2 regions of the Candidatus Fukatsuia endosymbiont of Tuberolachnus salignus genome follow, and region 1 is predicted to be linked to the other one. Evidence: predicted binding sites of a transcription regulator. Region 1 holds the regulator's gene; the other holds the start of a gene.
The links. Region 1 encodes PhoB, which activates phosphate uptake and scavenging genes when phosphate is short. Its sites were predicted from a motif close to CTGTCATAAAACTGNCNNAT; they were not measured.
Positions count from the first base shown of each region.

Region 2: pstS (phosphate ABC transporter substrate-binding protein PstS) is a predicted target of PhoB. The motif match lies at 7,383-7,402, and genes of this name have one in related genera.

Region 1 covers NZ_OZ034983.1:10,548-23,102, forward strand. The annotation lists gene ribD (bifunctional diaminohydroxyphosphoribosylaminopyrimidine deaminase/5-amino-6-(5-phosphoribosylamino)uracil reductase RibD) at 1-818, shown strand, start outside; gene ribH (6,7-dimethyl-8-ribityllumazine synthase) at 916-1,392, shown strand; gene nusB (transcription antitermination factor NusB) at 1,409-1,825, shown strand; gene thiL (thiamine-phosphate kinase) at 1,924-2,931, shown strand; gene pgpA (phosphatidylglycerophosphatase A) at 2,924-3,400, shown strand; gene AAHH42_RS00060 (hypothetical protein) at 3,434-4,912, opposite strand; gene AAHH42_RS00065 (hypothetical protein) at 5,267-6,277, opposite strand; gene AAHH42_RS00070 (NlpC/P60 family protein) at 6,768-7,178, shown strand; gene AAHH42_RS00075 (Bcr/CflA family multidrug efflux MFS transporter) at 7,209-8,405, opposite strand; gene rsuA (16S rRNA pseudouridine(516) synthase RsuA) at 8,444-9,139, opposite strand; gene AAHH42_RS00085 (hypothetical protein) at 9,575-9,838, shown strand; gene rplY (50S ribosomal protein L25) at 9,993-10,298, shown strand; gene phoB (phosphate regulon transcriptional regulator PhoB) at 10,405-11,094, shown strand; gene phoR (phosphate regulon sensor histidine kinase PhoR) at 11,160-12,458, shown strand.
Region 2 covers NZ_OZ034983.1:2,965,712-2,978,266, reverse strand. The annotation lists gene AAHH42_RS14300 (glycosyltransferase) at 1-225, opposite strand, end outside; gene AAHH42_RS14295 (ABC transporter ATP-binding protein) at 222-2,117, opposite strand; gene kefG (glutathione-regulated potassium-efflux system ancillary protein KefG) at 2,243-2,809, shown strand; gene kefB (glutathione-regulated potassium-efflux system protein KefB) at 2,812-4,620, shown strand; gene AAHH42_RS14280 (YheV family putative zinc ribbon protein) at 4,636-4,836, shown strand; gene degS (outer membrane-stress sensor serine endopeptidase DegS) at 5,045-6,112, shown strand; gene AAHH42_RS14270 (hypothetical protein) at 6,250-7,308, shown strand; gene pstS (phosphate ABC transporter substrate-binding protein PstS) at 7,643-8,680, shown strand; gene pstC (phosphate ABC transporter permease PstC) at 8,748-9,710, shown strand; gene pstA (phosphate ABC transporter permease PstA) at 9,707-10,603, shown strand; gene pstB (phosphate ABC transporter ATP-binding protein PstB) at 10,817-11,584, shown strand; gene phoU (phosphate signaling complex protein PhoU) at 11,599-12,345, shown strand.

The DNA.
Region 1 (12,555 bases):
CAGGGCGTGGCAGGGCGGCGTTGGCACAGGCAGGGATCCTGGTTGAATACGGCGTGATGATGGCAGAAGCTGAAGCGATCAACCCAGGTTTTTTAAAGCGAATGCGCACCGGTTTACCTTATCTGCAATTGAAAATGGCGGCTTCATTAGATGGCGGCACTGCGATGGCGTCGGGTGAAAGCAAATGGATCACCTCAGAACAGGCGCGGCAGGATGTGCAACATTTTCGTGCGCAAAGTGCCGCTATTCTTAGCAGCAGTGCGACTGTGCTAGCAGATAACCCAGCACTTACAGTACGTTGGCTGGAATTGGGTATCGACGTTCAGGCTAGTTATCCACATGATAGATCGTTCCCATCACAAGGGCAGATACGCCAACCCACCAGGATCATATTGGATAGCCGTAATCGGCTACTACCTCAGCATAAGGTAATACAGCAAAGTGGATCTTGCTGGTTGGCTAGAATTAACACCGATAAACAGATTTGGCCTGGCAACGTAGAGCAACTCAGCTTGCCTGCTTCTGCGAGTGGCGTCGATCTTGTCTCATTAATGATAACCTTGGCGAAACGTGAAATTAACTCGGTTTGGGTAGAAGCGGGCGCACAGCTTGCTGGCGCTTTATTACAAGCGGGTTTGGTAGACGAGTTGATCCTCTATCTCGCACCCAGGTTATTAGGTGATCATGCACGTGGATTATGCATTTTACCGGGGTTAAATAACCTAGCAGATGCCCCTCAATTTAGCTTGGCTGAGGTACGTCAGATGGGTTCGGATCTGCGTCTGCGTTTAGAGCCTGTTCGAAAATCTCAATACTGATAATTTATGAATGCACAAGCGCAGGTGGTAAAAGAATGTGATAGAATCCGCCCCCAGCCTGGCCTGCGGATATCGGCCTATATATTGAGGAGCTGCTATGAATGTTATCGAGGGTGTTGTGACTAATCGGGATGCTTGTGTGGTGATCGCGATTGCGCGTTTTAACACTTTTATCAACAATAGTTTGCTGGAAGGTGCCATTGATGCTTTAAAACGTTTCGGTCAGGTACAGGAAAAAAATATCACGGTAGTTTGGGTGCCTGGGGCTTATGAATTACCATTGACGGTACAGGAATTAGCCAACACTAAGCGTTACGATGCGATCGTTGCATTGGGTACTGTTATCCGGGGAGGTACGCCGCATTTTGAATATGTTGCTGGTGAGTGCAGTTCTGGCCTGGCGAAGGTTGCCATGAACCACAGCATTCCCGTAGCCTTTGGTGTGTTAACGACAGAAAGTATTGAACAGGCTATTGAACGTGCTGGTACTAAAGCGGGAAACAAGGGGGCAGAGGCTGCCTTGGCCGCACTTGAAATGATCAATGTCATCAAGGCTATTAGAGCCGATAGTTAGTGAAAAGGGGAATTGTGTGAAACCTACAGCTCGTCGTCGCGCTCGTGAGTGCGCTGTCCAAGCGATTTACTCTTGGCAGTTGTCTAAAAACGACATCGCTGATATTGAGTTGCAATTTCTGTCGGAGCAGGATGTTAAAGATGTCGACATCACGTATTTCCGCGAGTTGTTTTCTGGCGTTGCCATGGATACAGATACGTTAGACAGGCGGATGGCACCTTATCTTTCCCGTAAGGTTGAAGATTTGGATCAAATTGAAAAAGCTATTTTGCGCCTTGCGATATTTGAACTTAGCAAACGTAGCGATGTTCCTTATAAAGTGGTGATCAATGAAGCTATTGAATTAGCTAAAGCCTTCGGCGCTGAAGACAGCCATAAATTTGTCAATGGGGTATTGGACAAAGCCGCTCCAGCTATCCGCAAACGAAAATAGTCTATTATTAAGCCTCCTGTGTCGCCCCACAACATAAAATTTGTACTACGCGTCGGGCTTCGCAGGAAGTTTATTGCTCATCTCTCTGGAATTATATTATGGCCTGTGACGAATTTGATCTCATTACGCGCTATTTCGATCGCTGTAGAAAAAATCACCAAGGGGTAAAATTGGGCATTGGTGATGACTGTGCATTATTGACGGTGCCGGAAAAGCAATGGTTAGCCATCAGTACCGACACGCTGGTATCAGGTGCTCATTTTTTGCCTAATATCAATGCGGCAGATTTAGCTTACAAAGCGCTAGCTGTGAACGTGAGTGATCTGGCGGCGATGGGTGCGGAACCGGCCTGGTTATCTTTAGCCTTGACGCTGCCTGAGGTGAATGAAGCCTGGTTAAAAACGTTTAGCGATAGTTTGTTTGAGCAGCTTGACTATTACCACATACAATTGATCGGTGGGGATACGACGCGTGGTGCATTGAGTCTGACATTAACCATTCATGGACGATTGCCGGCAGGCAAAGCACTCACTCGGGCAGGGGCGAGTGTGGGCGACAGGATCTATGTTAGCGGAACCTTGGGTGACAGTGCGGCAGGTTTGGCGCTGTTGCAAAATCGATGGCCGGTTGATCAACGGCCGATTGATGACGACGCGGATCGTGAATTATTAATTCAGCGTCATTTGCGACCGCAACCCAGAGTTTATTTAGGATTATTGCTACGTAATGTCGCGAGTGCGGCTATTGATATCTCTGATGGATTGATTGCTGATCTGCAACATATCCTAAAAGCGAGTAACTGTGGTGCACGTATTGAATTAGATAAACTGCCCTATTCAGAAACGTTGAAAAAATGCGCCAGTGCCGAACAGGCACGTCATTGGGCATTAAATGGAGGCGAAGATTATGAACTGTGTTTTACCGTGCCTGAAATAAATTGCGGCTCTCTGGAAGCATCACTCAATCAGGCTGCTGTTGCTTATACTTGTATTGGTCAACTTATCTCACCCGATGAAGACATTAGATTTTTCACAGCAGGAAAATTTATTCAGCCGTTGTTACAACCCTTTAAGCATTTTACTGTGACTAAAGTTGATGATGAATGAAGCTAAAAGCCGTCTGCGGCTCACTAACCCCTGGCACTTATTGGCGACGGGGTTTGGCAGTGGATTATCTCCCGTGGCACCGGGCACGGTGGGATCGCTGGTCGCTATTCCACTCTGGTTACTGTTGATCCCATTACCGTGGCAATTTTATTTTTTGTTCGTGATATTCAGTATCGGCATTGGTATTTATCTTTGTCAGCGCACAGCCAAAGATATGCGGGTGCATGATGATGGCAGCATTGTATGGGATGAATTTGTTGGAATGTGGATCACGCTTATGGCGTTGCCAGTTAATAATTGGCAATGGGTGGCCATCGGATTTATTATTTTCCGTCTATTCGATATCTGGAAACCCTGGCCGATCCGTTGGTTTGATCGCAATCTGCAGGGAGGGTTGGGCATTATGATCGATGATATTATCGCTGGGCTATTTGCCGCGGCTATTGTTTATCTGCTGGGTCAGTATTAGATACCGGTGTGCGATGACCATACAAATTACAGATTATCTATTCGAAGAAAATGGTTCTTTTCCTGGTAACCGCTCAGGAGGGTTATTAGCGGTAAACGCCGTTTTCAACCCACTGGCACGAATATATTGGCAATTTCCCTTCTTAAAATCTCCTTCTAACATGCGGATTTTATGGTCACCATGAGGGCCTTCTATCACTCCTGCACCAGAGTAACCAACAACTCTAAATTCTTTCTCATCTTGCCACTTTCCTATAGCTTTAGCTAGATGCTGAGCCAATGGCATTTCATTTTTCCGGGTTACAATATTATTTTGTAATGTTTGTTCGTTAAATGAAGTGGCTACTTCTCTGTCAGCAGAGTGGCATGAAAGTATGTGTATACTTACGCGATTTTTTACCGGCTCTACTATTCTGTTAAGTTCAGTGGCAATCTCTTCAACACTTTTCTTTTGAAGACCTAAATCAGATGGCGAGTAAATATTTGGCTTTCCGGCGGCACCGTGACCTATAAGATATATTTTTTCCAACTTTGAAGTATTCGCTTGAGAGAATGGCACAAAGGTCATTTTTTCTAATACTAAAAGTTGGCCACGTAATCTAGTAATTTGATTATGAAAATTTGATCTCTCTTTACTGGTTAGTAATATCTTATCGGAAGATAAGATATTATTTAATTTTATTAAATAACAATCAATCTTTTTCTCCTTTGAATTTTTAAATGCCTGGAAGACATTTTTTATATCTTTCATAGGACCATTAAATAATACTGGATAAGATTCTTTGTCTTTTAAAACTCGTGGTAGATTAGTTTCTATTGCTTGGTCAAGGCTATCAGCAATCGCCTTAATATCCATCTTTTTAATAACATCCTCGTTTAAAAAAGGACTATAAATATAAGCTTTGGTAGGCATAGCCTTATGAGACTCTTCAGATAATGTGGTTTTTTCTATTTGATTAATAGAAGTAGGAACAATACGACGCAGAGTAGGAGTATAGTAAGAAAAAGGAGCCCGAGGAGATGGCATATTAGATTTAATGAGGGGCTTTAGAACTATTTTATTTGAGATCCCTGTTTCATTTTTTGACGGCCTTATACCAGGGAATACATTTTTTCCAGGTATATTTTCATCAGTAAATTTTGGGTCTGGAGCTGGATTCTTGTTTTCATTTTGTTTTGTTACTATGGTTGCTGCTGTTTTCGGTTCTACGGTAGGTGCTTTTTTTGGCGCAGGGGTTGGCACTATTTCTGGCATAAAAATTTGTTTCTTAACAGCTTGTACTTGTTTCTCTGCTACTTTTGGCGAGTGCAATGTTGCTTTCCCTTCTGCTGCGGCTGCTTGAGGTGTCGGTTGAATTTTATTAAAAATCGCTGTTTTTCCCCCTACGTAGTTTGTGAAGACCTCTTTTTCAAGAGGCCTTACTCCCGTTAATTCAACATTTATTTTATTTGCTATTTTTGTTGTATGAGCATTACCACCATTGTTACGAAAATAGAGCATGATTCCTTTCATACCGTTTCTTACAGCGACTAGTTTTTCCCTTATTTTATTACCCAGTTTTTCCTTTATTTCTTTTAAATGGGGGGGACTGGATATGTGTCCTATTTTCTATCCCGGAACTTGATGTTTTCATAATAAACTCATATTTATACTGATATTTCATAGAATATTATCTATAATCTTATTATGAAAATATCAAAAAACGCTTATGCAATTGTAAAACAATTGTCAACATCCGGTGCTGTTATATCCTGTGTAGATCCTTGGCTCGGTCAATATGGGGGGGGGTTAATTGCTTAACTAAGAAAAAAACCGTAGTCATGAATACACCACGGTTTTATGCTGATCATTGTTTTAAATTTAACGCTAGTTATTTTTCGCAGACTTGAACAACATCTCAGATAAAGGTATTTCTTTAAATGATGATTTTTTAATATTATCAGGATTATTGATTAAGTCTTTAACATACGAAATATACGTAGGTTGTATAATACGTTTGAGAAAATCTTCAAATATTTTCTTGTTTCCATTATTCATAGTACATTTAACATTTCTTCTTTCGGCTACTTGTAGCTCTCTTTTAATACTATGAGGGGAGTTTTTTCCTTTGAATATAGCCATCAAATCAGCATGTTGCTCAGGTACCGAACTCGTATTCTTCGATGGTTCATTTATTTCTGTTTTATGTTGTATTGGTTTTGATGTTTTTGGCGCTGCATTTTTTTGTATATTGGCTTTTATTCCTGTCTTACTTGTTGTATGAGTTAGACTCTGTGTAGGTACGCTATTTGATTCTTCAATTTTTGGCACTATGTTAAGAGGTGCGGATGGAGCTGTAAGAATAAATGTTGCACTTCTTATAATTTTATTGTTACTAATTCCTGCAGCAGTTGTATTTTTTATGCCATTTTTTTGGCTCTCTGTGTCAGAAGGTATGCGCCGTAGTATTCTAGATTTAGGTGTTGTAGTGTTTTCACCCTTAACCCCCATTTGTGCGGTCGTACTAGGCTTCGATTGAGATACTTTTATTACTTCAGTTTTTTCAGAAGGTACACGTTTTGGTGTTCCAGATTTAGATGCTGGAGTGTTTCCATCCTGAACCACCATCTGTGTGTGTGTCGTTTGACGTGGGAAGCTGTTACCCACGCGCTCGGGGATTCTTGCATCTGGAGCTTTGACTCTTACCGCTGTTTTTTTTGTTGTTTTAGCTGTTTCGCTACCAGTCATAATTTTGGGCATTCTTTCTGGAATATTTCCTGCAATATTTCCTGCAAATTTCATCGTATTAAATAGAGTTTCCCCTTCTGCTGTAGGAGAGTTGGAACTGGGTACAGGTCTGCTAACTATTAATGGTGATGATTGTGATACGTTCGGCATAATAACCTCAATATTGTATTTATATGTCAGAGGATATTACCCATCACGCTATTATAACAATATCAAAAAACGCTTATGCAATTGTAAAACAATTGTCAATATGTGATGATTTATGTAGCCTTATTATTGTCCTGTAAAAATCCAGTATAACTTTAATAACACCATCTGATAGAGTAAAACGGAAACATAGTTATCAGAGCATCAGGTGTCATTGCCCATGCTTCCTTTCCCGTATTTTTCTCGATGCGAGTACTTCTGCAAGAAATCTAATATCTGGCGACTAAGCCATAAAATCGCCATCCTGGTGATTATTTTTTACTCGATATGCTGTAACGAATACGATGAATTTTTATAAGTAATCCACTACAGCGGTATTTTACTTTTTTATCTGCTATAACTTATTAAATATTTCTTCAAATTTAGAAGAATTTTAATCATTTTTGTTGTCTATTTGTATATAGTCATCAAGAAGTAAAAGGAAAGCCGTTGCATGATTAAACCTCAAATTGTTATGAAATATGGCTTGCGGACGATCATTCTGATTACTGTTGTTGCAATATTATCCGCTTGTAGCTCGCCAAAGCTACAAAAGCGGCAAACGGCACAGAGTCGGCTTTCATTCTACAGCTCACAAAGTGAATTCGAAACAGGAGTTCGCAATGTTCAGATCAAGGCAAAAATTCTAAAACAATATGCAGGTTGGAAAGCAGTACGCTATCGTTTCGGTGGCAGCAGTAAAAAAGGGGTTGATTGCTCTGCTTTTGTTCAACTGACTTTCCGAGAGCAATTTGGCATTGCGTCCGCCAGTATTGGCGTAACCATATCCAGCCTTAATGATCAATATTGGCACAAACGCTATTATGCTGGACGTAGAGTGCTTAATAGCCATAGACGAAGTTAATGTGATCACGATGTTTTAAGTCTATTTTGATCATTTATTGTCTCTCGATCGACTTGCGTAAAAATAAAGAGAGACCGCGGTGATAATACAGAATGTTATTGAGCCAACCATCGGCCAAACGCTACTCACTGGCGCGATAGAAAGCAAAGTACCCACGAGTGCTCCAATACTAAAACGCAATGTTCCCGCCAGAGAAGCCGTTGTTCCTGCCATATGCGGAAAATCATCGAGGACGACTGCCATTGCATTGGATGAAACCATTGCAATACATCCCACGTAAGCGGCGATACCCAAGACCAATGCCCAAAAACCAAGGCCAATAATACAGACTACCAGTAACCAGATCCCCATTATTAATTGAATTAACAGCCCAAAGCGTAACATATTCATTGCCCCAAAGCGCTTCACATTTCGGCTGTTAATCAAGGTCATCAGGAATAAAAAAACGATATTCAGCGCAAAATAAAATCCGAAATGTTGTGGAGACACACCATTTAAATCAATATAAACAAAAGGCCCCGCGCTAAGGAAAGCAAACATACCAGCAACTGAAAAACCACTCGACAACATGTAGCTCAGTACCCGTTTATGACGGAATAAAGAGGCAAAGTTGTGCAGGGTAGTACGCAAATGAAACTTTTGTCTCTGTGAAGGAGGTAGCGTCTCCTGGATATAGATGGCTACCAGTAGGGTGCCGATTAACGCTGCTGCCGATATAGTCCAAAAAATGGCGTGCCAGCTAAACCATAGCAATAACAGTCCGCCAATCATCGGTGCCAGCAAGGGTGCCATGGTAGTGACTAGGGTTACAAATGACATCATCCGTGAAAAATCATCTTTTTGAGTGAAAATATCACGCATTAGCGCGCTGATCACCACACTCGCCGCTGCCGCTGATACACCGTGCAGTAAACGCAAAGTAATTAATTGCTCAATTGATTGTGCTAATGCACAGGCAATACCGGAACCGGCGAATGTTAATGTTCCCCACAATATCACTGGCTTACGTCCGATACTATCCGCCATTGGCCCGTAAAATATCTGCCCGATAGCAAATCCCAACACATAAGTATTGAGCGTCATTTGTACACTGCCTTCTGTTACACCGAATTCGTTAGCGATGGTCGGCATACTCGGCAGATACATGTCAATCGCCAGCGGCATCAGCATGGAAAGCAGACCAAGGATAAAAATCAATCCGATATGAGAAACCTGGTTTTTCTGCATACTAAAGGGTGCCTCCACTGTTTATTATCAACAACATGTTATTTAATACTGGCAATTTCTTGTTCAGTCAGCGGGCGATATTCACCAGGGGCAAGATCGTCATCCAGAATAATTTCTCCGATCCGTTCACGGTGTAAACCAGTGACATGGTTGCCAACAGCCGCAAACATGCGTTTTACCTGGTGATAACGCCCTTCACTGAGGGTCAAACGTACTAATTGTGGTTCAATAACGATAAGTTGTGCAGGTTTTGTCAATGATTTTTCATTGTGTAGTTGCACACCCTCAGCAAAATGTTGAGCAGTGTCTTCTGCATTGGGTTGTGCCAGGGTGACCAAATAGGTTTTTTCACATTTGTGTTTTGGCGCAGTAATACGGTGTGACCACTGACCATCATCGGTGATTAAAACGAGGCCTGTTGTATCAATATCTAAACGTCCGGCAGTATGAAGTTTGTGAGCAGTAGGTTCATCAAGAAGATGGAGTACTGTTGTGTGATTGGGGTCTTCTGTAGAACAGATATAGCCCTGTGGTTTGTTCAGCATGAAATAACGCGATCTAGCTTGCTGTTGCAGCAGATCACCATCAAAGACGACTTTTTGATCAGGCGTCAGTTTAATGGCTCCATTTCTAGCAGGTGCACCATCTATCGTGACATGCTTTGCCCGTAACTGCCGTGCAACCCGTGTACGGCTCATCCCTAACTGTTGGGATAAAAATTTATCCAATCGCATTGATCCAATTTGCCTGTTGTTGCGTTGTGACCCAATCACCTGGCCTACGATCTTTGACGGACTGTTTTAGCCAGGTACCGTGCTCCGGGCGCTTTGATTCCACACTACTCGTTACGGTTTTGCAAGAAGTCTAATGTTACATCATATAATCCGTGAGATTTAAATAACAGACACTGTTGCCCGATTTTGATTTTGTCGTGGTCCGCCACCATGATAGCCATCAATGACTATACTTGTGAGAATCTGTTCGAAATCCTTTGTGCTCGCTGATACTTCGTCAAAAACGGGCTCAAAATGCTCATTTACTCTATGTAAACTGTGCTTTTTCGCCCATTTTTTCCTTGTCTGAGCGTCGCTCAAGAAGATTTGGAACAGATTCTAATCGACAGAAATTCAGTGCATATCAAATCATGACGAAGAATAAAGGGGCTCTTCATGAAAAAAATAAAGATGCTATTAAAAGTATTATCCCTCTTATTATTGCTAATGCCTTCTTTGGCTTTTGGTGGTGACTGTAAATCTTCGTGGGAGCCTTACCCTTTCATCGGTATCATAAAAATATGCGCTGCACAAGGAACTGTACAGCAAACAGCTTCACCTGATACGGAAAAGAGGTGCGCTCAGAAATTAAAAAATGAATCTAACAAGTGGCGCTATAGGGGACGTTTCAGCCTTGATCCCAAGACAAGGATCCTATAATAGCCCGGTGATCTATGGTTTCGTTTGCCGCCTGAACAATCTTTCGCTAGAATGCCGCCGGCTTTACTCGCGGTTTTTTTACCGTAAAGACGACTACTTGACCTGCTGCTGGGTCGCCTGTGGCAGAGTGATATTCCTTACTTAAGAGAAAAAAATGATCATTATTAACGCAGATGTACGCAATGTGAAGGGGAAGGGTGCGAGCCGCCGCCTGCGTGCAGAAAATAAATTTCCGGCAATTATTTATGGTGATTCGAAACAGCCGATTTCTATCACTCTCGACCATGACAGCACTAAACATGCCGAATTGAAACCCGGTTTTTATGGTGAAACGCTGGTTCTAGCGATCGACGGAGAAGAAATCGAAGTTCAGGTACAGGCAGTTCAGCGTCATCCGTTCAAGCCTAAGCTCACGCATATTGATTTCGTTCGTGTTCCTGCTAAGTCATTAACTTCTTAGAGCCTATTACGAAATCTTCAAGATTACTTCTTGTAATCGGGATAGAGGCAGACCTCAGGGTCTGCCGTTTTTATGTCATTATGTAAATTAGCTGACAGGATGAATAATGGCAAAACGCATACTAGTGATAGAAGATGAAGCGCCAATTCGAGAGATGCTGTGTTTTTTGCTGCAGAAAAATGGCTACCAGCCATTAGAAGCCGAAAACTATGATAACGCGGTGGCATGTCTTACCGAACCTTTTCCTGATTTGATACTTCTTGACTGGATGCTACCTGGAGGCTCTGGTATTCAGTTTATTAAATATATAAAACACGCAATTTTAACCCGGGATATTCCAGTAATGATGTTGACTGCTCGTGGTGAAGAGGAAGATCGGGTACGCGGGCTAGAACTCGGTGCCGATGATTACATTACGAAACCTTTTTCACCTAGAGAGCTGGTGGCACGTATTCAAGCAGTTATGCGCCGTATTGCTTCGACGGCAATTGAAAAGGTAATTGAAATGCAAGGCTTGATTCTGGATCCATCCTCACATCGGGTCATGGTGAATGATCAGGTATTATCCATGGGGCCTACTGAATTCAAGTTACTGCATTTCTTTATGACACGTCCTGAACGGGTTTACAGTCGTGAACAATTGTTAAATTATGTTTGGGGCACTAACGTTTATGTTGAGGATCGCACTGTCGATGTACATATCCGCCGGCTACGAAAGGTGCTTGAAACAGATGGCTATGACAAAATGATACAGACGGTACGGGGGACCGGGTACCGTTTTTCAACACGCTATTAAACCTCTGGTGAAAGCTAAAAACTTTCGCAAGGGCTCTGTAAATTTTCGATGCCGGAGACGTTGTTGTGTTAGAACGCTTATCATTGAAAAAACTGATGTTAGAGTTGGTTTTTTTTTGTCTACCCGCCCTATTAACCGGGCTGTTTATTGGCTATCTCCCCTGGTTACTGCTGATTTCAGTACTCGCTGTCCTGCTGTGGAATTTCTATAACCAGCTTAAACTTTCTCATTGGTTGTGGTTGGATCGAAGCATGACGCCCCCTACGGGGCATTGGAATTGGGCGCCATTATTCTATGGCCTTTATCAAATGCAACTGCGCAATCGCAGGCGGCGACGTGAGTTAGCTTTGTTGATTAAAAGTTTCCGTAGTGGTGCCGAATCGCTGCCTGATGCGTTAGTGATCACGACCATTGAAGGTAATATTTTTTGGTGTAACGGTTTGGCACAACAGTTATTGGGATTCCGCTGGCCGGAAGACAATGGTCAGAATATTCTTAATTTACTACGTTATCCAGAATTCGGCGATTATATGCGCCAGCAAGTATTCTGCCTGCCGTTGACGTTACAATTGAATAATGGCCATTACGTAGAATGTCGTGTCATGCCATATTCTGCAGGGCAATTGCTGTTGGTCGCTCGTGACGTCACCCAGATGATCCAGCTGGAAAGCACCAGACGTAAATTTTTTGCCAATGTTAGCCATGAACTGCGCACACCATTGACGGTACTGCGAGGTTACCTCGAAATGATACGAGATCAGGAATTAGAGAATGCTTTACGAGATAAGGTATTAACAACCATGGAAGAACAAACCAAACGGATGGAAATTTTGGTCAAGCAATTATTAACTTTGTCACGGATCGAGACAGCACCCAACACTGACATCAATGAGCGGGTGGATATGACAATGATGCTGCAAATATTACAGCATGAAGTTGAAACACTCAGTAATGGACGTCATCAAATCATCTTCACTATTGATAGACAGCTTAACGTTTTTGGTAATGAAGATCAGCTACGTAGCGCAGTTTCCAACCTAGTTTATAACGCAATTGACCATACAGCCCCCGGAACCAGAATTGAGGTTTCCTGGCAACGCGTGCCGCAAGGCGCACAGTTTCAGGTGAGTGATAATGGGCAGGGGATTGCCGTGGAACACCTCCCACGATTGACTGAACGTTTTTATCGGGTAGACAAAGCACGTTCGCGGAACACTGGAGGTAGTGGGCTGGGGTTGGCCATTGTTAAACACGCGTTGCACCATCATGATAGCAACCTGGATATTACAAGTGAAATTGGTGTGGGCAGCTGTTTTGCATTTATTTTACCTGACTTTCTGATTAAACCTCTTGCAAAACCGTAAGTTCGTCATACGAAGTTAAGGTGCCTGGTGTGCAGCAACCGTAGTGTTAGAACCTGTTCCAAATTTTCTTGAGCGACGCTCAGACGAGGAAAAAGCG
Region 2 (12,555 bases), 120 kb from region 1:
ACGTGCAGCAGCAACCCCTTGATTCGATTGATTAATAATGACTAGTCTGGTATCGGTAGCGGCTATCTCCTGCAATATTACCAGGCTGTCATCTGTCGAACCATCATTGACCGCAATCATCTCCCATGACACACCGGATTGACTGCATAATGAATCCATTAAATCAGTAAGATAAGCAGCACAATTGAACACCGGTACAATAACGCTAACCTCGATTGGCTTCATACTTTTTTTTGTTCCGCTGCAAATTTCTGAGTCATTAGCTCTAGTTTTTCCTGTGCATCCAGCCAATCTATTTCAACCTTTTCCAGTTTGATTTTAGCCTGGGTTTGTTGTTGCAGGCATAGCGTCAGATCGGTTTTGCGAGCCATGTCGTATAACGTGACATCAGCGAGTTTTTCCGTAATGGTCGTCAATTCCGTATTTAATTTCTCTAGCTGTTGTTCCAGTGTCGTCACTTGTTTACGCAAGGGTTGACTTTGACTAAGGAACTCTGCATCGCGCCGTTTTTGGCCTTTAATGGGATTATGTTGCTGCGTTTGCTGACGTTGTAAATCGCCTAACCATTGTTGGTAATCATCCAAATCACCGGCAAAGGGTGCCACCTTGCCATCATGTACCAGATACAACTCATCAGTAGTTGAACGTAATAAATGACGGTCGTGCGAAACCACTACCAGTGCGCCCTCAAAATCAATCAATGCTTCGGTGAGTGCTTGCCGCATATCGAGATCTAAATGATTGGTGGGTTCATCGAGTAGCAATAAATTGGGACGCTGCCAGACAATCAACGCCAGTACTAGGCGTGCTTTTTCGCCACCGGAGAAACTGGCTACCGGATCAATCACCTGCCCTCTCTGAAAACCAAAACCAGCAAGATAGTCACGCAAACGCTGCTCTGTCTCATGGGGAGCCAAGCGATTAATATGCTGCAATGGTGATTCATCAGCCCGTAAATATTCCAGTTGATGTTGTGCAAAGTAACCGAGCTTAATTCCTCTGGATAAGCTGATTTCACCGCTTTGTGGTGTTAGGCTACCTGCCAGCAGCTTAATGAAGGTTGATTTCCCTGCGCCGTTACGTCCCAACAAACCGATACGTGAACCAGGGACTAAATTCAACTTGATCGATTGCAAAATAATCCGCTCACCATAACCGGCACTGACTTTCTCCATCTGTAGTAACGGATTGGGTAGGTTTTCTGGCGTGAAAAAATTAAAATGAAACGGGTTATCGACATGTGCTGGCGCGATTAATTCCATACGTTTCAACATCTTGATACGACTTTGCGCTTGTTTGGCTTTACTGGCTTTGGCACGGAAACGGTCAATATAATTTTGTAAATGTGCCCTTTTTTCTTGTTGATGCTGATAGATTGACTGTTGTTGCGAAAGTTTGGCCGCGCGTTGCCGTTCAAATGATGAATAATTTCCTCTGTATTCGTATAGTGTCTGCTGTTCAATGTGTAAAATTTCATCGATAATAGGATCAAGAAAATCACGGTCATGGGAAATAAGAATCAAGGTGCCGGGGTAATTTTTTAGCCACTTCTCCAGCCAGATAACAGCGTCTAAATCAAGGTGGTTGGTCGGCTCATCTAGCAATAACAGATCTGAACGGCAAATCAGTGCCTGAGCCAGATTAAGGCGCATTCGCCAGCCTCCGGAAAAGGTGTGTACCTCTTGTTGCAGCTGCTGTTGTGAAAATCCCAAGCCATTGAGTAGGCTGGCGGCGCGTGCTTGAATAGTCCAGGCCTGCATGGTGTCTAATTTTCCGTGTAGGTTGGCAATGGCAAGACCATCGTTTTTTTCGTTGGCTGTTTGCAGTTGGGCTTGCAATTGACGAAATTCACGGTCGCCGTCGATAACGTATTCTACTGCCGGTACATCCAAAGCAGGAGTCTCTTGATCGACCCAGGTTAAAGCCCAGTTATTGGGAAAAGTGACGTTACCGCCATCAGCACTGATTTCATTTTTCAGTAGCGCCAGTAGTGTTGATTTACCACAACCATTTTTGCCGATTAGACCGACCTTTCGACCCGGATTAACCGTTGCTGTCGCGTTGTTTAGTAAGACACGGGTACCGCGTCGAATTTGCAAAGAGGAGAAAACAATCATAGCGCGCCGTATGTGCAGAATATGTTAATTTGTAATTATCTTAAGATAGATTAAACCTCTTACGAAATTTAATCTTCGCATGGTAACGGAAAACCATCACCTTGACGACGCTTTAGAGAGGAATGATTTTGCAACCACCTAAAATCCTATTGTTATATGCTCATCCTGAACCACAAAGCTCGGTTGCGAATCGGGTTTTGCTGCAAGCTATTCAAAAATTAGAACATGTTACCGTGCACGATCTCTACGCGCATTATCCGGATTCTTTTATTGATGCCCAGTATGAACAACGATTGTTACAGGAGCATCATGTCATTGTGTTTCAACACCCTCTGTATACCAATAGTTGTCCGGCCTTGCTAAAAGAATGGCTGGATCGGGTATTAGTACGCGGTTTTGCCAATGGACCGACTGGAGGTGCTCTGAAGGGAAAATACTGGCGTTCGGTGATTACTACGGGTGAACCTGATGTGGCGTATCAGTTGGGTGGTTATAACCGTTATCCGATGAGTGATATCCTGCGGCCTTTTGAGCTGACAGCGTTGATGTGCCGCATGCATTGGATGATCCCGATTATCATTTATTGTGCACGGCGGCAAAATCCGGAGTTATTACAACAACAAGCCGATAAATATGCGCAGTGGCTGCAATCGCCATTTGATACCACAGGTACGGTTTTGCAAGAGGTCTAATAATGGAATATCCAATACTATTAATCGCTATCCTGCTGTTTTTATTTGCCGCTGTCGTTGCTGTGCCGATAGCTCAGCGTTTAGGGATTGGTGCTGTCCTGGGCTATCTCGTCGCCGGGATTGCTATTGGTCCTTGGGGATTGGGTCTTATCCGTGATGTCGATGAAATTTTGCATTTTTCCGAATTAGGGGTCGTTTTTTTGATGTTTATCATCGGATTGGAGCTTAAACCGGCAAAATTGTGGCAGCTTAGGCGCTCGATATTTGGCGTGGGTACCGGCCAGGTGGTGATCACTTCAATCATTCTCGGTGCTTTACTTTATGCAACTCATTTCGCTTGGCAAGCGGCGGTAATTGGTGGTATCGGTCTGGCGATGTCTTCTACCGCAATGGCGATACAATTGATGCGTGAAAAAGGGATGAATCACAACGAAGGGGGACAGCTTGGATTCTCGGTGTTGTTGTTTCAAGATATGGCGGTGATCCCAGCATTGGCGTTAATTCCTATTTTGGCAGGCAGCGGCGGAGAGAATAACGATTGGCTTAAAATCAGTATGAAAATGGTTGCTTTCGCGGGGATGTTGATCGGTTGTCGCTATCTGTTACGTCCCTTGTTTCGTTATATTGTCGCTTCAGGGGTACGGGAGGTCTTTACCGCTGCCGCGTTATTGGTCGTGTTAGGTTGGGCCTTATTTATGGATGCATTGGGTTTGTCTATGGCATTAGGCACTTTTATTGCGGGTGTTTTACTGGCAGAAAGTGAATTTCAGCACGAACTAGAAATTGCCATTGAACCTTTTAAAGGATTATTGCTCGGGTTATTTTTTATTTCGGTGGGAATGGCATTAAATATCGGTGTGCTCTTTAGCCATGTGTTGTTAGTGCTGGTGGGGGTCGTGACGCTGGTTTCTATAAAAGCCGTGGTACTCTATGCTTTGTCACGTCTTTTTGCTTTACGCCGCTCAGCACGCTTGCAATTTGCTGGTGTATTGAGCCAGGGAGGAGAATTTGCTTTCGTTCTGTTTTCTGCCGCATTTAGCCAAAAAGTGCTAGCGGCGGATCAATTGGCATTGCTGCTGGTGGTAGTAACACTATCGATGATGACGACACCCTTGCTGATGAAGATAATAGATTGGCTGCTCGCGCGCCGTTATAACACGTCGGAAGAAAATGATGAAAAGCCTTTTGTCGAAGATAATGATCCTCAGGTGATTATTGTTGGATTCGGTCGCTTTGGGCAAGTGATTGGGCGTTTACTCATGGCTAATAAAATGCGCATTACCGTATTGGAACGTGATGTTAGTGCCGTGAGTATGATGCGTAAGTATGGTTACAAAGTCTATTACGGTGATGCTACACAACTTGAGCTTTTACGTGCAGCGGGTGCAGAAAAAGCGAAGGCGATCGTCATCACCTGTCATGAGCCGGAAGATACTATGATATTGGTTCATCTCTGCCAGCAACATTTTCCTAATTTGAAAATCTTTGCCCGTGCAAGAGGTAGAGTGGAAGCACACGAACTGTTGCAAAATGGCATAGAAAATTTTACTCGTGAGACTTTTTCCAGTGCTTTGGAATTAGGACGCAAGACGTTATTAGAATTAGGTATGCATCCCCATCAGGCTTATCGGGTGCAACAGCATTTCCGCCGTTTAGATATGCGGATGCTACGTGAATTGATGCCTCATCATCATGGTGATGTGGCACAGATTTCTAGAGTGAAGGAAGCACGCCGTGAACTTGAGGATATTTTCCAGCGTGAAATGCAAAATGAACGGCGGCAATTAGATGGTTGGGATACATACGAATAATTTTGGAGATCGGTCATGACAATCATGCGTAAAAGGTTTATTGCGGGTGCGATTTGTCCACAGTGTCATGCGTTAGACACCTTGGCATTATGGCGAGAAGAGCAAAAGGAAGTGGTGGAATGTGTGCGCTGTGGTCATCATCAATATCAGCTCGATACGCCCTCGAAAGCTACCCGCTCTGGTGAGCATGTGATCGGTATGTTTCGTCCTCATTAGGCTTTTTGTAAAACCTACTGTGTGCTGCAAATTCTGCGTTACCTGGTGCTCGTAATCCTCATGTACTCGTGTACGCAGCGATTGCTGCGCGCCAGGCGCCGGTTTTGCAAGAAGCCTATTGATATCATCATCAATGAATTAGGGTGTGCTGTACTCGGTTTACAAATGCTATTCTTCAACCCTCTATCCTTTTATATTTTAAAATTTTATGTTACTTAAGTTATTGCGCTCTGTTATTTTAGGTCTGATTTTTGCCTCTATTTTACTGATATTATTACCGGTATTACGTTCGTTTTTTATGGAAAAAAACGAGGGTAGACAGGAGAGTGCTATTAAAGACGTTCCCATCAGTTATAGTCAGGGAGTAAGGCGCGCAGCTCCGGCGGTGGTCAATGTTTATAACCGTAGCCTGGGGAGTGCCACTCGGAATGGCCTCGCGATACGGACGTTGGGTTCTGGCGTTATTATGAGTGATAAAGGGTACATTGTTACTAATAAACACGTCATCAATCACGCAGAGCAAATTATTGTGGCACTACAAGATGGTCGCGTATACGAAGCCTCACTCGTTGGCTCAGACAGTTTGACCGATCTGGCGGTGTTAAAAATTGATGCAGATAATTTGCCGGTGATCCCGATTGATAGCCAACGCATAACACATATTGGTGATGTGGTGCTAGCGATAGGTAATCCCTATAATCTTGGGCAGACGGTCACTCAGGGTATCATCAGTGCGACAGGTCGTATTGGCTTGAGTGATTCTGGGCGGCAAAATTTTCTACAAACCGATGCATCAATTAACCGTGGCAACTCCGGTGGTGCCTTGATCAATACATTAGGCCAGTTGGTGGGGATTAATACTTTATCATTCGACAAAAGCAGTAACGGAGAAACGCCGGAAGGGATAGGCTTTGCTATTCCCGCTGCACTGGCAAGCAAAGTGATGCAAAAACTGATCCGCGATGGGCGTGTTATTCGCGGTTATATTGGTATCACGGGTAACGATTATCCGCCATTTAATGCGATTAATGCTAAACAAGGCGCGACACACGGCATTAAAGTGAACCAGATTTCACCCAGCGGGCCTGCTGCCACAGCGGGTGTACAGGTTGGCGATATTATTCTGAATGTTAATAACAATAAAGTCGTCTCTACCATAGAAACGATGGATCAGGTGGCTGAAATACATCCTGGTACGCCTGTTTCAGTACTGATATTACGTCATGGTCAGCAAATAATATTAAAAATAACCATCAGTGAATACCCGGATAATTGAATCGCTTTGATCTGATCAGTGGCAAAAAAATCGTGTGTCATTGAGTGAAAGTTTATAGTTTGAGCGGAATATAAAAATAATATTTTTCATTATCTGGTATAAATGTATGCAATTTATTTTTTATGTTTTTGAGGTTGATGATGTTTATATTTGGGGCATTTCCTTATGTAACTCAATTTTTTACAAAAAAGAATCCTCCAACAAAAGAGGATTTAATTAAGACACTCTTTAATAGAATAGAACATTGTTTCTCTGATATTAAAGCATATGATAAATTCTCTAGTCTGTTTAAAGATAATAAGTACACAACATTATCTGAATGTGTCGACTCTTTTGTTGAATTAAAAGACATTGCTGACGAAGCTTATAGGGATAGATTTCATATCGAACAAAACAGCCAAACCTCAAATCTGGAATTTTTTGTTAATGGAAAATTAGTACGCGCATTTGAGTCTAAGCATTTTACTGCGGAAGAAAAAAATGTTAATAATCTTTTTGGTCAAAGAATAAATGATATTGAAGAATATAGAGAAAAAATTAATTTTTCAAAACAGTTGACGAATAAAGTTCAGGAATTGATTAATTCTATACCTATAGATGGTTGTGATCCGTTTGAACAGTTATCTAACGATTTACCTAGACAGAAATATTCTTTTGTAGGATTTAAGGTACCAGAAGAATATAGAAAATTTGGGAAAGAAGAAGTATTTGAAACATTAAAGATTGTATATGACTCTATTAAAGATAAAGATAAAGATAAAGATAAAGATAAAGATAAAGATAAAGATAAAGATAAAGATAAAGATAAAAAACAAGCCATTGCATTAAATGCAGTTGCTTCGCAGACTTTTTCTGCACCGTTAATCAAAGTATTAGAGAAATATAAATCTCCATTCTATTATTATATGTTATTTAGTCCTTCTAATAAAGTTCAAGTCTGTCGTGAGGAGAGCGGCAGTATTACCGTGACGACCACATTATCATCAAAAACTGCTGATCAGATCGAATTTATTTTAAGAGAACAAGATTCTGAATACGATAAATTAGCTTATGAAGAAGTTGAATTTGAAGCTAAAATTTCGATTGATAAGGACGGGAACGTAGAATTTGTATCCCACAAATTCACGGCAAATGAAACACAACTTCGATCACATAGTCTATCGACTCAATTAGCTATATTAAGGCAGTTGAGATAAATAGCGAATGATTAAACCTGAAATCAGTGATCGGATAACAGCGAAAAAAAATTGAAGCCTTGGTTACCCGGGGCTTGTCATAAAACTGTAATAAATAATCCATCTTTCTGTCATTAAACTGCCCTATGTTCTCCTCTGCTATTGTTTTTATCTGATATACCCTTCGCCTTTCAAGTTACGGCGGCGTTGGCGGCTCGCACTCATCCCAGTCATGTACTATCTGTACACTCCTGGGATTCGATTGATTGCCGCCTTGCCGTAACTCGAAATGCATTGGGTATACAACGTTTTTTTGTCTGCATGAAAATAATTTTCATCCTGATTGGGAGAATGTATGAAACTGATACGTATCACCGTAGAAAATATCATTGCTGTGGTCTTATCTGTATTTACTCTGTCCGCCTTTGCTGCTGTTAACCTGACGGGTGCGGGTGCGACCTTCCCCACGCCTGTGTATGCTCAATGGGCGGATGCTTATCAGAAAGAAACGGGGAATAAAGTAAATTATCAAGGCATAGGTTCTTCAGGGGGTGAAAAACAAATTATCGCCAATACTGTGGCCTTCGGTGCTTCAGATAAGCCATTGTCTAACGATAAACTGGCTATTAATGGCTTATTTCAATTTCCTACTGTTATCGGTGGTGTGGTGATGGTGGTCAATCTGCCCGGTATTAAATCTAATGAATTAATATTGAATGGCCAAACATTAGGTGATATCTATTTAGGTAAGGTGACAAAATGGAATGATGCGGCGATTGCTAAACTCAATCCCGGAGTCACACTGCCGGATAAAAATATTGCCGTTGTGCGCCGCGCTGATGGTTCAGGCACCTCTTTTGTCTTTACCCAATATTTGGCAAAAGTGAATACCGAATGGAAGAAAAAAGTGGGTTTCGGTTCCAGTGTTAATTGGCCAGTAGGTCTTGGCGGTAAGGGGAATGATGGTGTTGCGGCATGCGTACAACGCTTGCCCGGTAGTATCGGCTATGTAGAATATTCTTACGTCAAGGAAACGGGTTTAGCCTATACCAAATTAGTTTCTGCCGATGGTCAGCCCGTCAGCCCGACAGTAATGAGTTTTAGTGCCGCCGCGAAAGAGGCGGATTGGAGCCAAACATTCGCGCAAGATTTGACTAATAAGAAAGGCAAGGATGTCTGGCCGATCACTTCAACGACGTTTATTTTGTTACATAAAGTACAAAAAGATGCCGTTAAAGGAAGAGAGGTACTGAAATTCTTTGATTGGAGTTACAAAAACGGCGCTAGACAAGCAAATGACCTTGATTATGCGATGCTGCCAGCCGAAGTGGTTGAACAAATCCGTGCTGCCTGGAAAACTCAGATTAGCACTGAAGAGGGTAAAACTTTATGAGCGTCGCTTAAGAAGATTTGGAACAGGCTTTACAAACCCTAATTACTCCCAGATGAGAAAAAAATCTATGGCTGCTTATAAGCCTACGATCAAAGCACCCAATCAGTACGGTGATATTATTTTTGGTACGCTGGTTAAACTGGCAGCGTTAGTTACCTTATTTTTGCTGGGCGGTATCATTATCTCGCTGCTGGTTGCTTCTTGGCCTAGCATTGAAAAATTTGGTTTTGCCTTTTTATGGGATAAAGAATGGGATCCTCCCGCTGAAAAATTTGGCGCATTGGTTCCTATCTACGGCACGATAGTGACTTCGGTGATTGCTCTGATTATTGCGGTTCCTGTGAGTTTTGGTATCGCGCTATTTTTAACCGAACTTGCTCCCCGTTGGCTGAAGCGCCCCCTTGGGATCGCCGTCGAATTGCTTGCCGCGATCCCTAGCATTGTCTACGGTATGTGGGGTTTGTTTGTCTTTGCTCCACTGTTTGCTCGCTATTTTCAAGAGCCAGTGGGTGATGTCCTTGCTGGAGTACCGATCGTTGGTGTGTTGTTCTCTGGCGCAGCATTTGGTATCGGTATTTTGGCAGCTGGCATTATTTTAGCCATTATGATTATTCCCTATATTGCCGCTGTGATGCGCGATGTCTTCGAACAAACGCCGGTGATGATGAAGGAGTCGGCTTATGGTATCGGTTGTACCACCTGGGAAGTTATTTGGCGTATTGTGCTGCCATTTACCAAAAATGGTGTTATTGGTGGAGTGATACTGGGGCTTGGTCGCGCACTTGGTGAAACTATGGCGGTTACTTTTATCATCGGTAATACGTATCAACTCGATAATTTTTCGTTATTTATGCCGGGTAACAGCATTACTTCTGCGCTAGCAAACGAATTTGCTGAGGCGGAGTCACCTTTACATACTTCAGCGTTGATGGAATTGGGACTCATTTTATTTTTGATCACTTTTATTGTTTTGGTCCTCTCTAAGTTAATGATTTTACGTCTAGCTAAGCAGGAGGGGGCGTTAACATGACAATACAAAACGAGGTAATCTTACAAAACAGTGAGAAATTAATAGAAACTCGACGCAAAAAACAGGCATGGCGTCGGCAAAAAAATTTGGTGGCGCTGCTACTTTCAATGACAACGATGATCTTTGGCTTGTTTTGGTTAGTATGGATTCTATTCACCACTGTGACTAAAGGAATCGATGGTATGTCACTGGCGTTATTTACCGAGATGACACCACCGCCTAATGCTGCGGATGGTGGTTTGGCTAACGCTATTGCTGGCAGTGGATTATTAATTTTATGGGCGACACTGATAGGTACACCGCTTGGCATTATGGCGGGTATCTATCTAGCAGAATATGGACGTCAATCCTGGTTAGCTGAAATAACACGTTTTATCAATGATATTCTGTTATCTGCTCCCTCTATTGTGGTGGGATTATTCGTTTACACCGTGGTAGTGACAAGGATGGAACATTTTTCCGGCTGGGCAGGGGTCATCGCATTGGCATTACTCCAAGTGCCTATTGTTGTTCGTACCACGGAAAACATGTTGAAACTGGTGCCAAATAGTTTGCGGGAAGCGGCTTATGCATTAGGAACACCCAGATGGCGTATTGTCACGGCTATTACCCTGAAGGCATCGATCTCTGGTATTCTGACAGGCATTTTGCTGGCTGTGGCTCGTATTGCCGGTGAAACCGCGCCCTTGTTATTTACTTCGCTCTCTAATCAATTTTGGAGCACAGACCTGCATCATCCTATTGCCAATTTGCCGGTAACGATATTTAAATTTGCCATGAGTCCGTTTAGCGAATGGCAGCAACTTGCTTGGGCAGGGGTACTACTGATTACGCTTTGTGTGCTGTTGTTAAATATTCTGGCGCGGGTTACGTTCGCTAAAAAAACAAACTGATGCGCCAAAAATCTGTAGCGTGGCTCCAGCAGCGTGGGTTATTAACCTGTTCGAAATCTCTTGTGCTCGCTGTGTTTTGGTCAAGTAATTCGTCAAAAACGAGTTCAAAATGCTCACTTACTCTATGTAAACTGCGCTTTTTCGCTCATTTTTTCCTCGTCTGAGCGTCGCTCAAGAAGATTTGTAACAGGTTCTTAAAGGAGAGACGTTTTAATGAGTAAGATCCCCGGTAGTAAACTTCAAGTTCGCGATTTGAACTTTTACTATGGCAAGTTTCATGCGTTGAAGAATATTTCGTTGGATATTGCTAAAAATCAAGTCACGGCCTTTATTGGTCCATCAGGTTGTGGTAAATCAACATTGCTGCGTACTTTTAATAAAATGTACCTGCTATATTCAGATCAGAGTGTCACTGGCGATATCCTGCTTGATGGAAAAAATGTTCTTATTGATCAGCAAGATATTGCATTATTGCGCGCCAGAGTGGGCATGGTTTTTCAAAAGCCAACCCCTTTCCCGATGTCAATTTACGATAATATCGCCTTTGGTGTTCGCTTATTTGAGAATTTATCTCGCTCAGATATGGATGAAAGGGTGCAATGGGCGCTAGCGAAAGCGGCGTTGTGGAGTGAAACCAAAGATAAGCTGAGTCAAAGTGGTAATAGTTTATCGGGCGGGCAACAGCAACGCTTATGTATTGCACGCGCTATTGCCGTTCGTCCTGAAGTATTATTGTTGGATGAACCTTGTTCGGCACTTGATCCTATTTCCACCGGCAAAATTGAAGAATTAATTAGTGAATTGAAATCAGATTATACGGTGGTGATGGTGACACACAATATGCAGCAGGCGGCACGTTGTTCTGATCACACTGCATTTATGTATTTAGGCGAATTAATTGAATTTAGTGATACCGATACATTATTCACCGCTCCGCAGAAAAAACAGACGGAAGATTACATCACTGGCCGCTACGGTTAAAAACAGGACAGATCATGGATAACTTCAAACTGAATCAACATATCTCCGGTCAGTTTAATACAGAACTTGAACACATCCGTACCCAGGTTTTGAAGATGGGAGGTTTGGTAGAGCAACAGTTAAATGACGCCATCACTGCTATGCATAAGTTGGATGGTGATCGGGCAGAGCGGGTTATTAAGGGTGATGAGGAGGTCAATAAGATGGAAATCCTCATCGATGAAGCTTGTGTGCGTATCATTGCTAAACGTCAGCCTGCCGCCAGTGATTTACGTTTGATCATGGTGATCATCAAAACTATTTCAGAGTTGGAACGTATTGGTGATGTCGCTGATAAAATTTGTCGCACGGCGTTGGAAAACTTCTCTCAGCAGCATCAGCCGTTACTGGTGAGTCTGGAATCATTAGGGCGACATACGGTGAAAATGTTACATGATGTACTGGATGCTTTTGCCAGAATGGATCTGAATGATGCTACCCGCATTTATCGTGAAGATAAAAAAGTGGATCAGGAATATGAAGGAATTGTGCGTCAATTAATGACCTATATGATGGAAGATCCGCGGACTATTCCCAATGTTTTAACAGCGCTATTTTGCGCCCGTTCTATTGAGCGTATTGGTGATCGTTGTCAAAATATTTGTGAATTTATTTTCTACTTTGTTAAAGGGCAAGATCTTCGCCATCAGGGAGAGGATGCGTTGGAAAAATTGCTTGCTAATGATAAAAACGTTGACGATAAGAAAAAAAGAGCCAAATAAAATACTTTCCGTTTTGTATACTTTTATTTTTTGTGTAAAACCAAAATTAATAATATATGATGATTTCTATTAATTAAAACCAGAAAACTTCCGCTTTGTTTCCTTGACGGAAGTTTTTTATGTATGTAATAAATTGAATTATTAAAATAATTTAGATGAGATGGTTTATTTCCAGTCTCAATCTGTATTATTATTCTTGAAATATTTTAT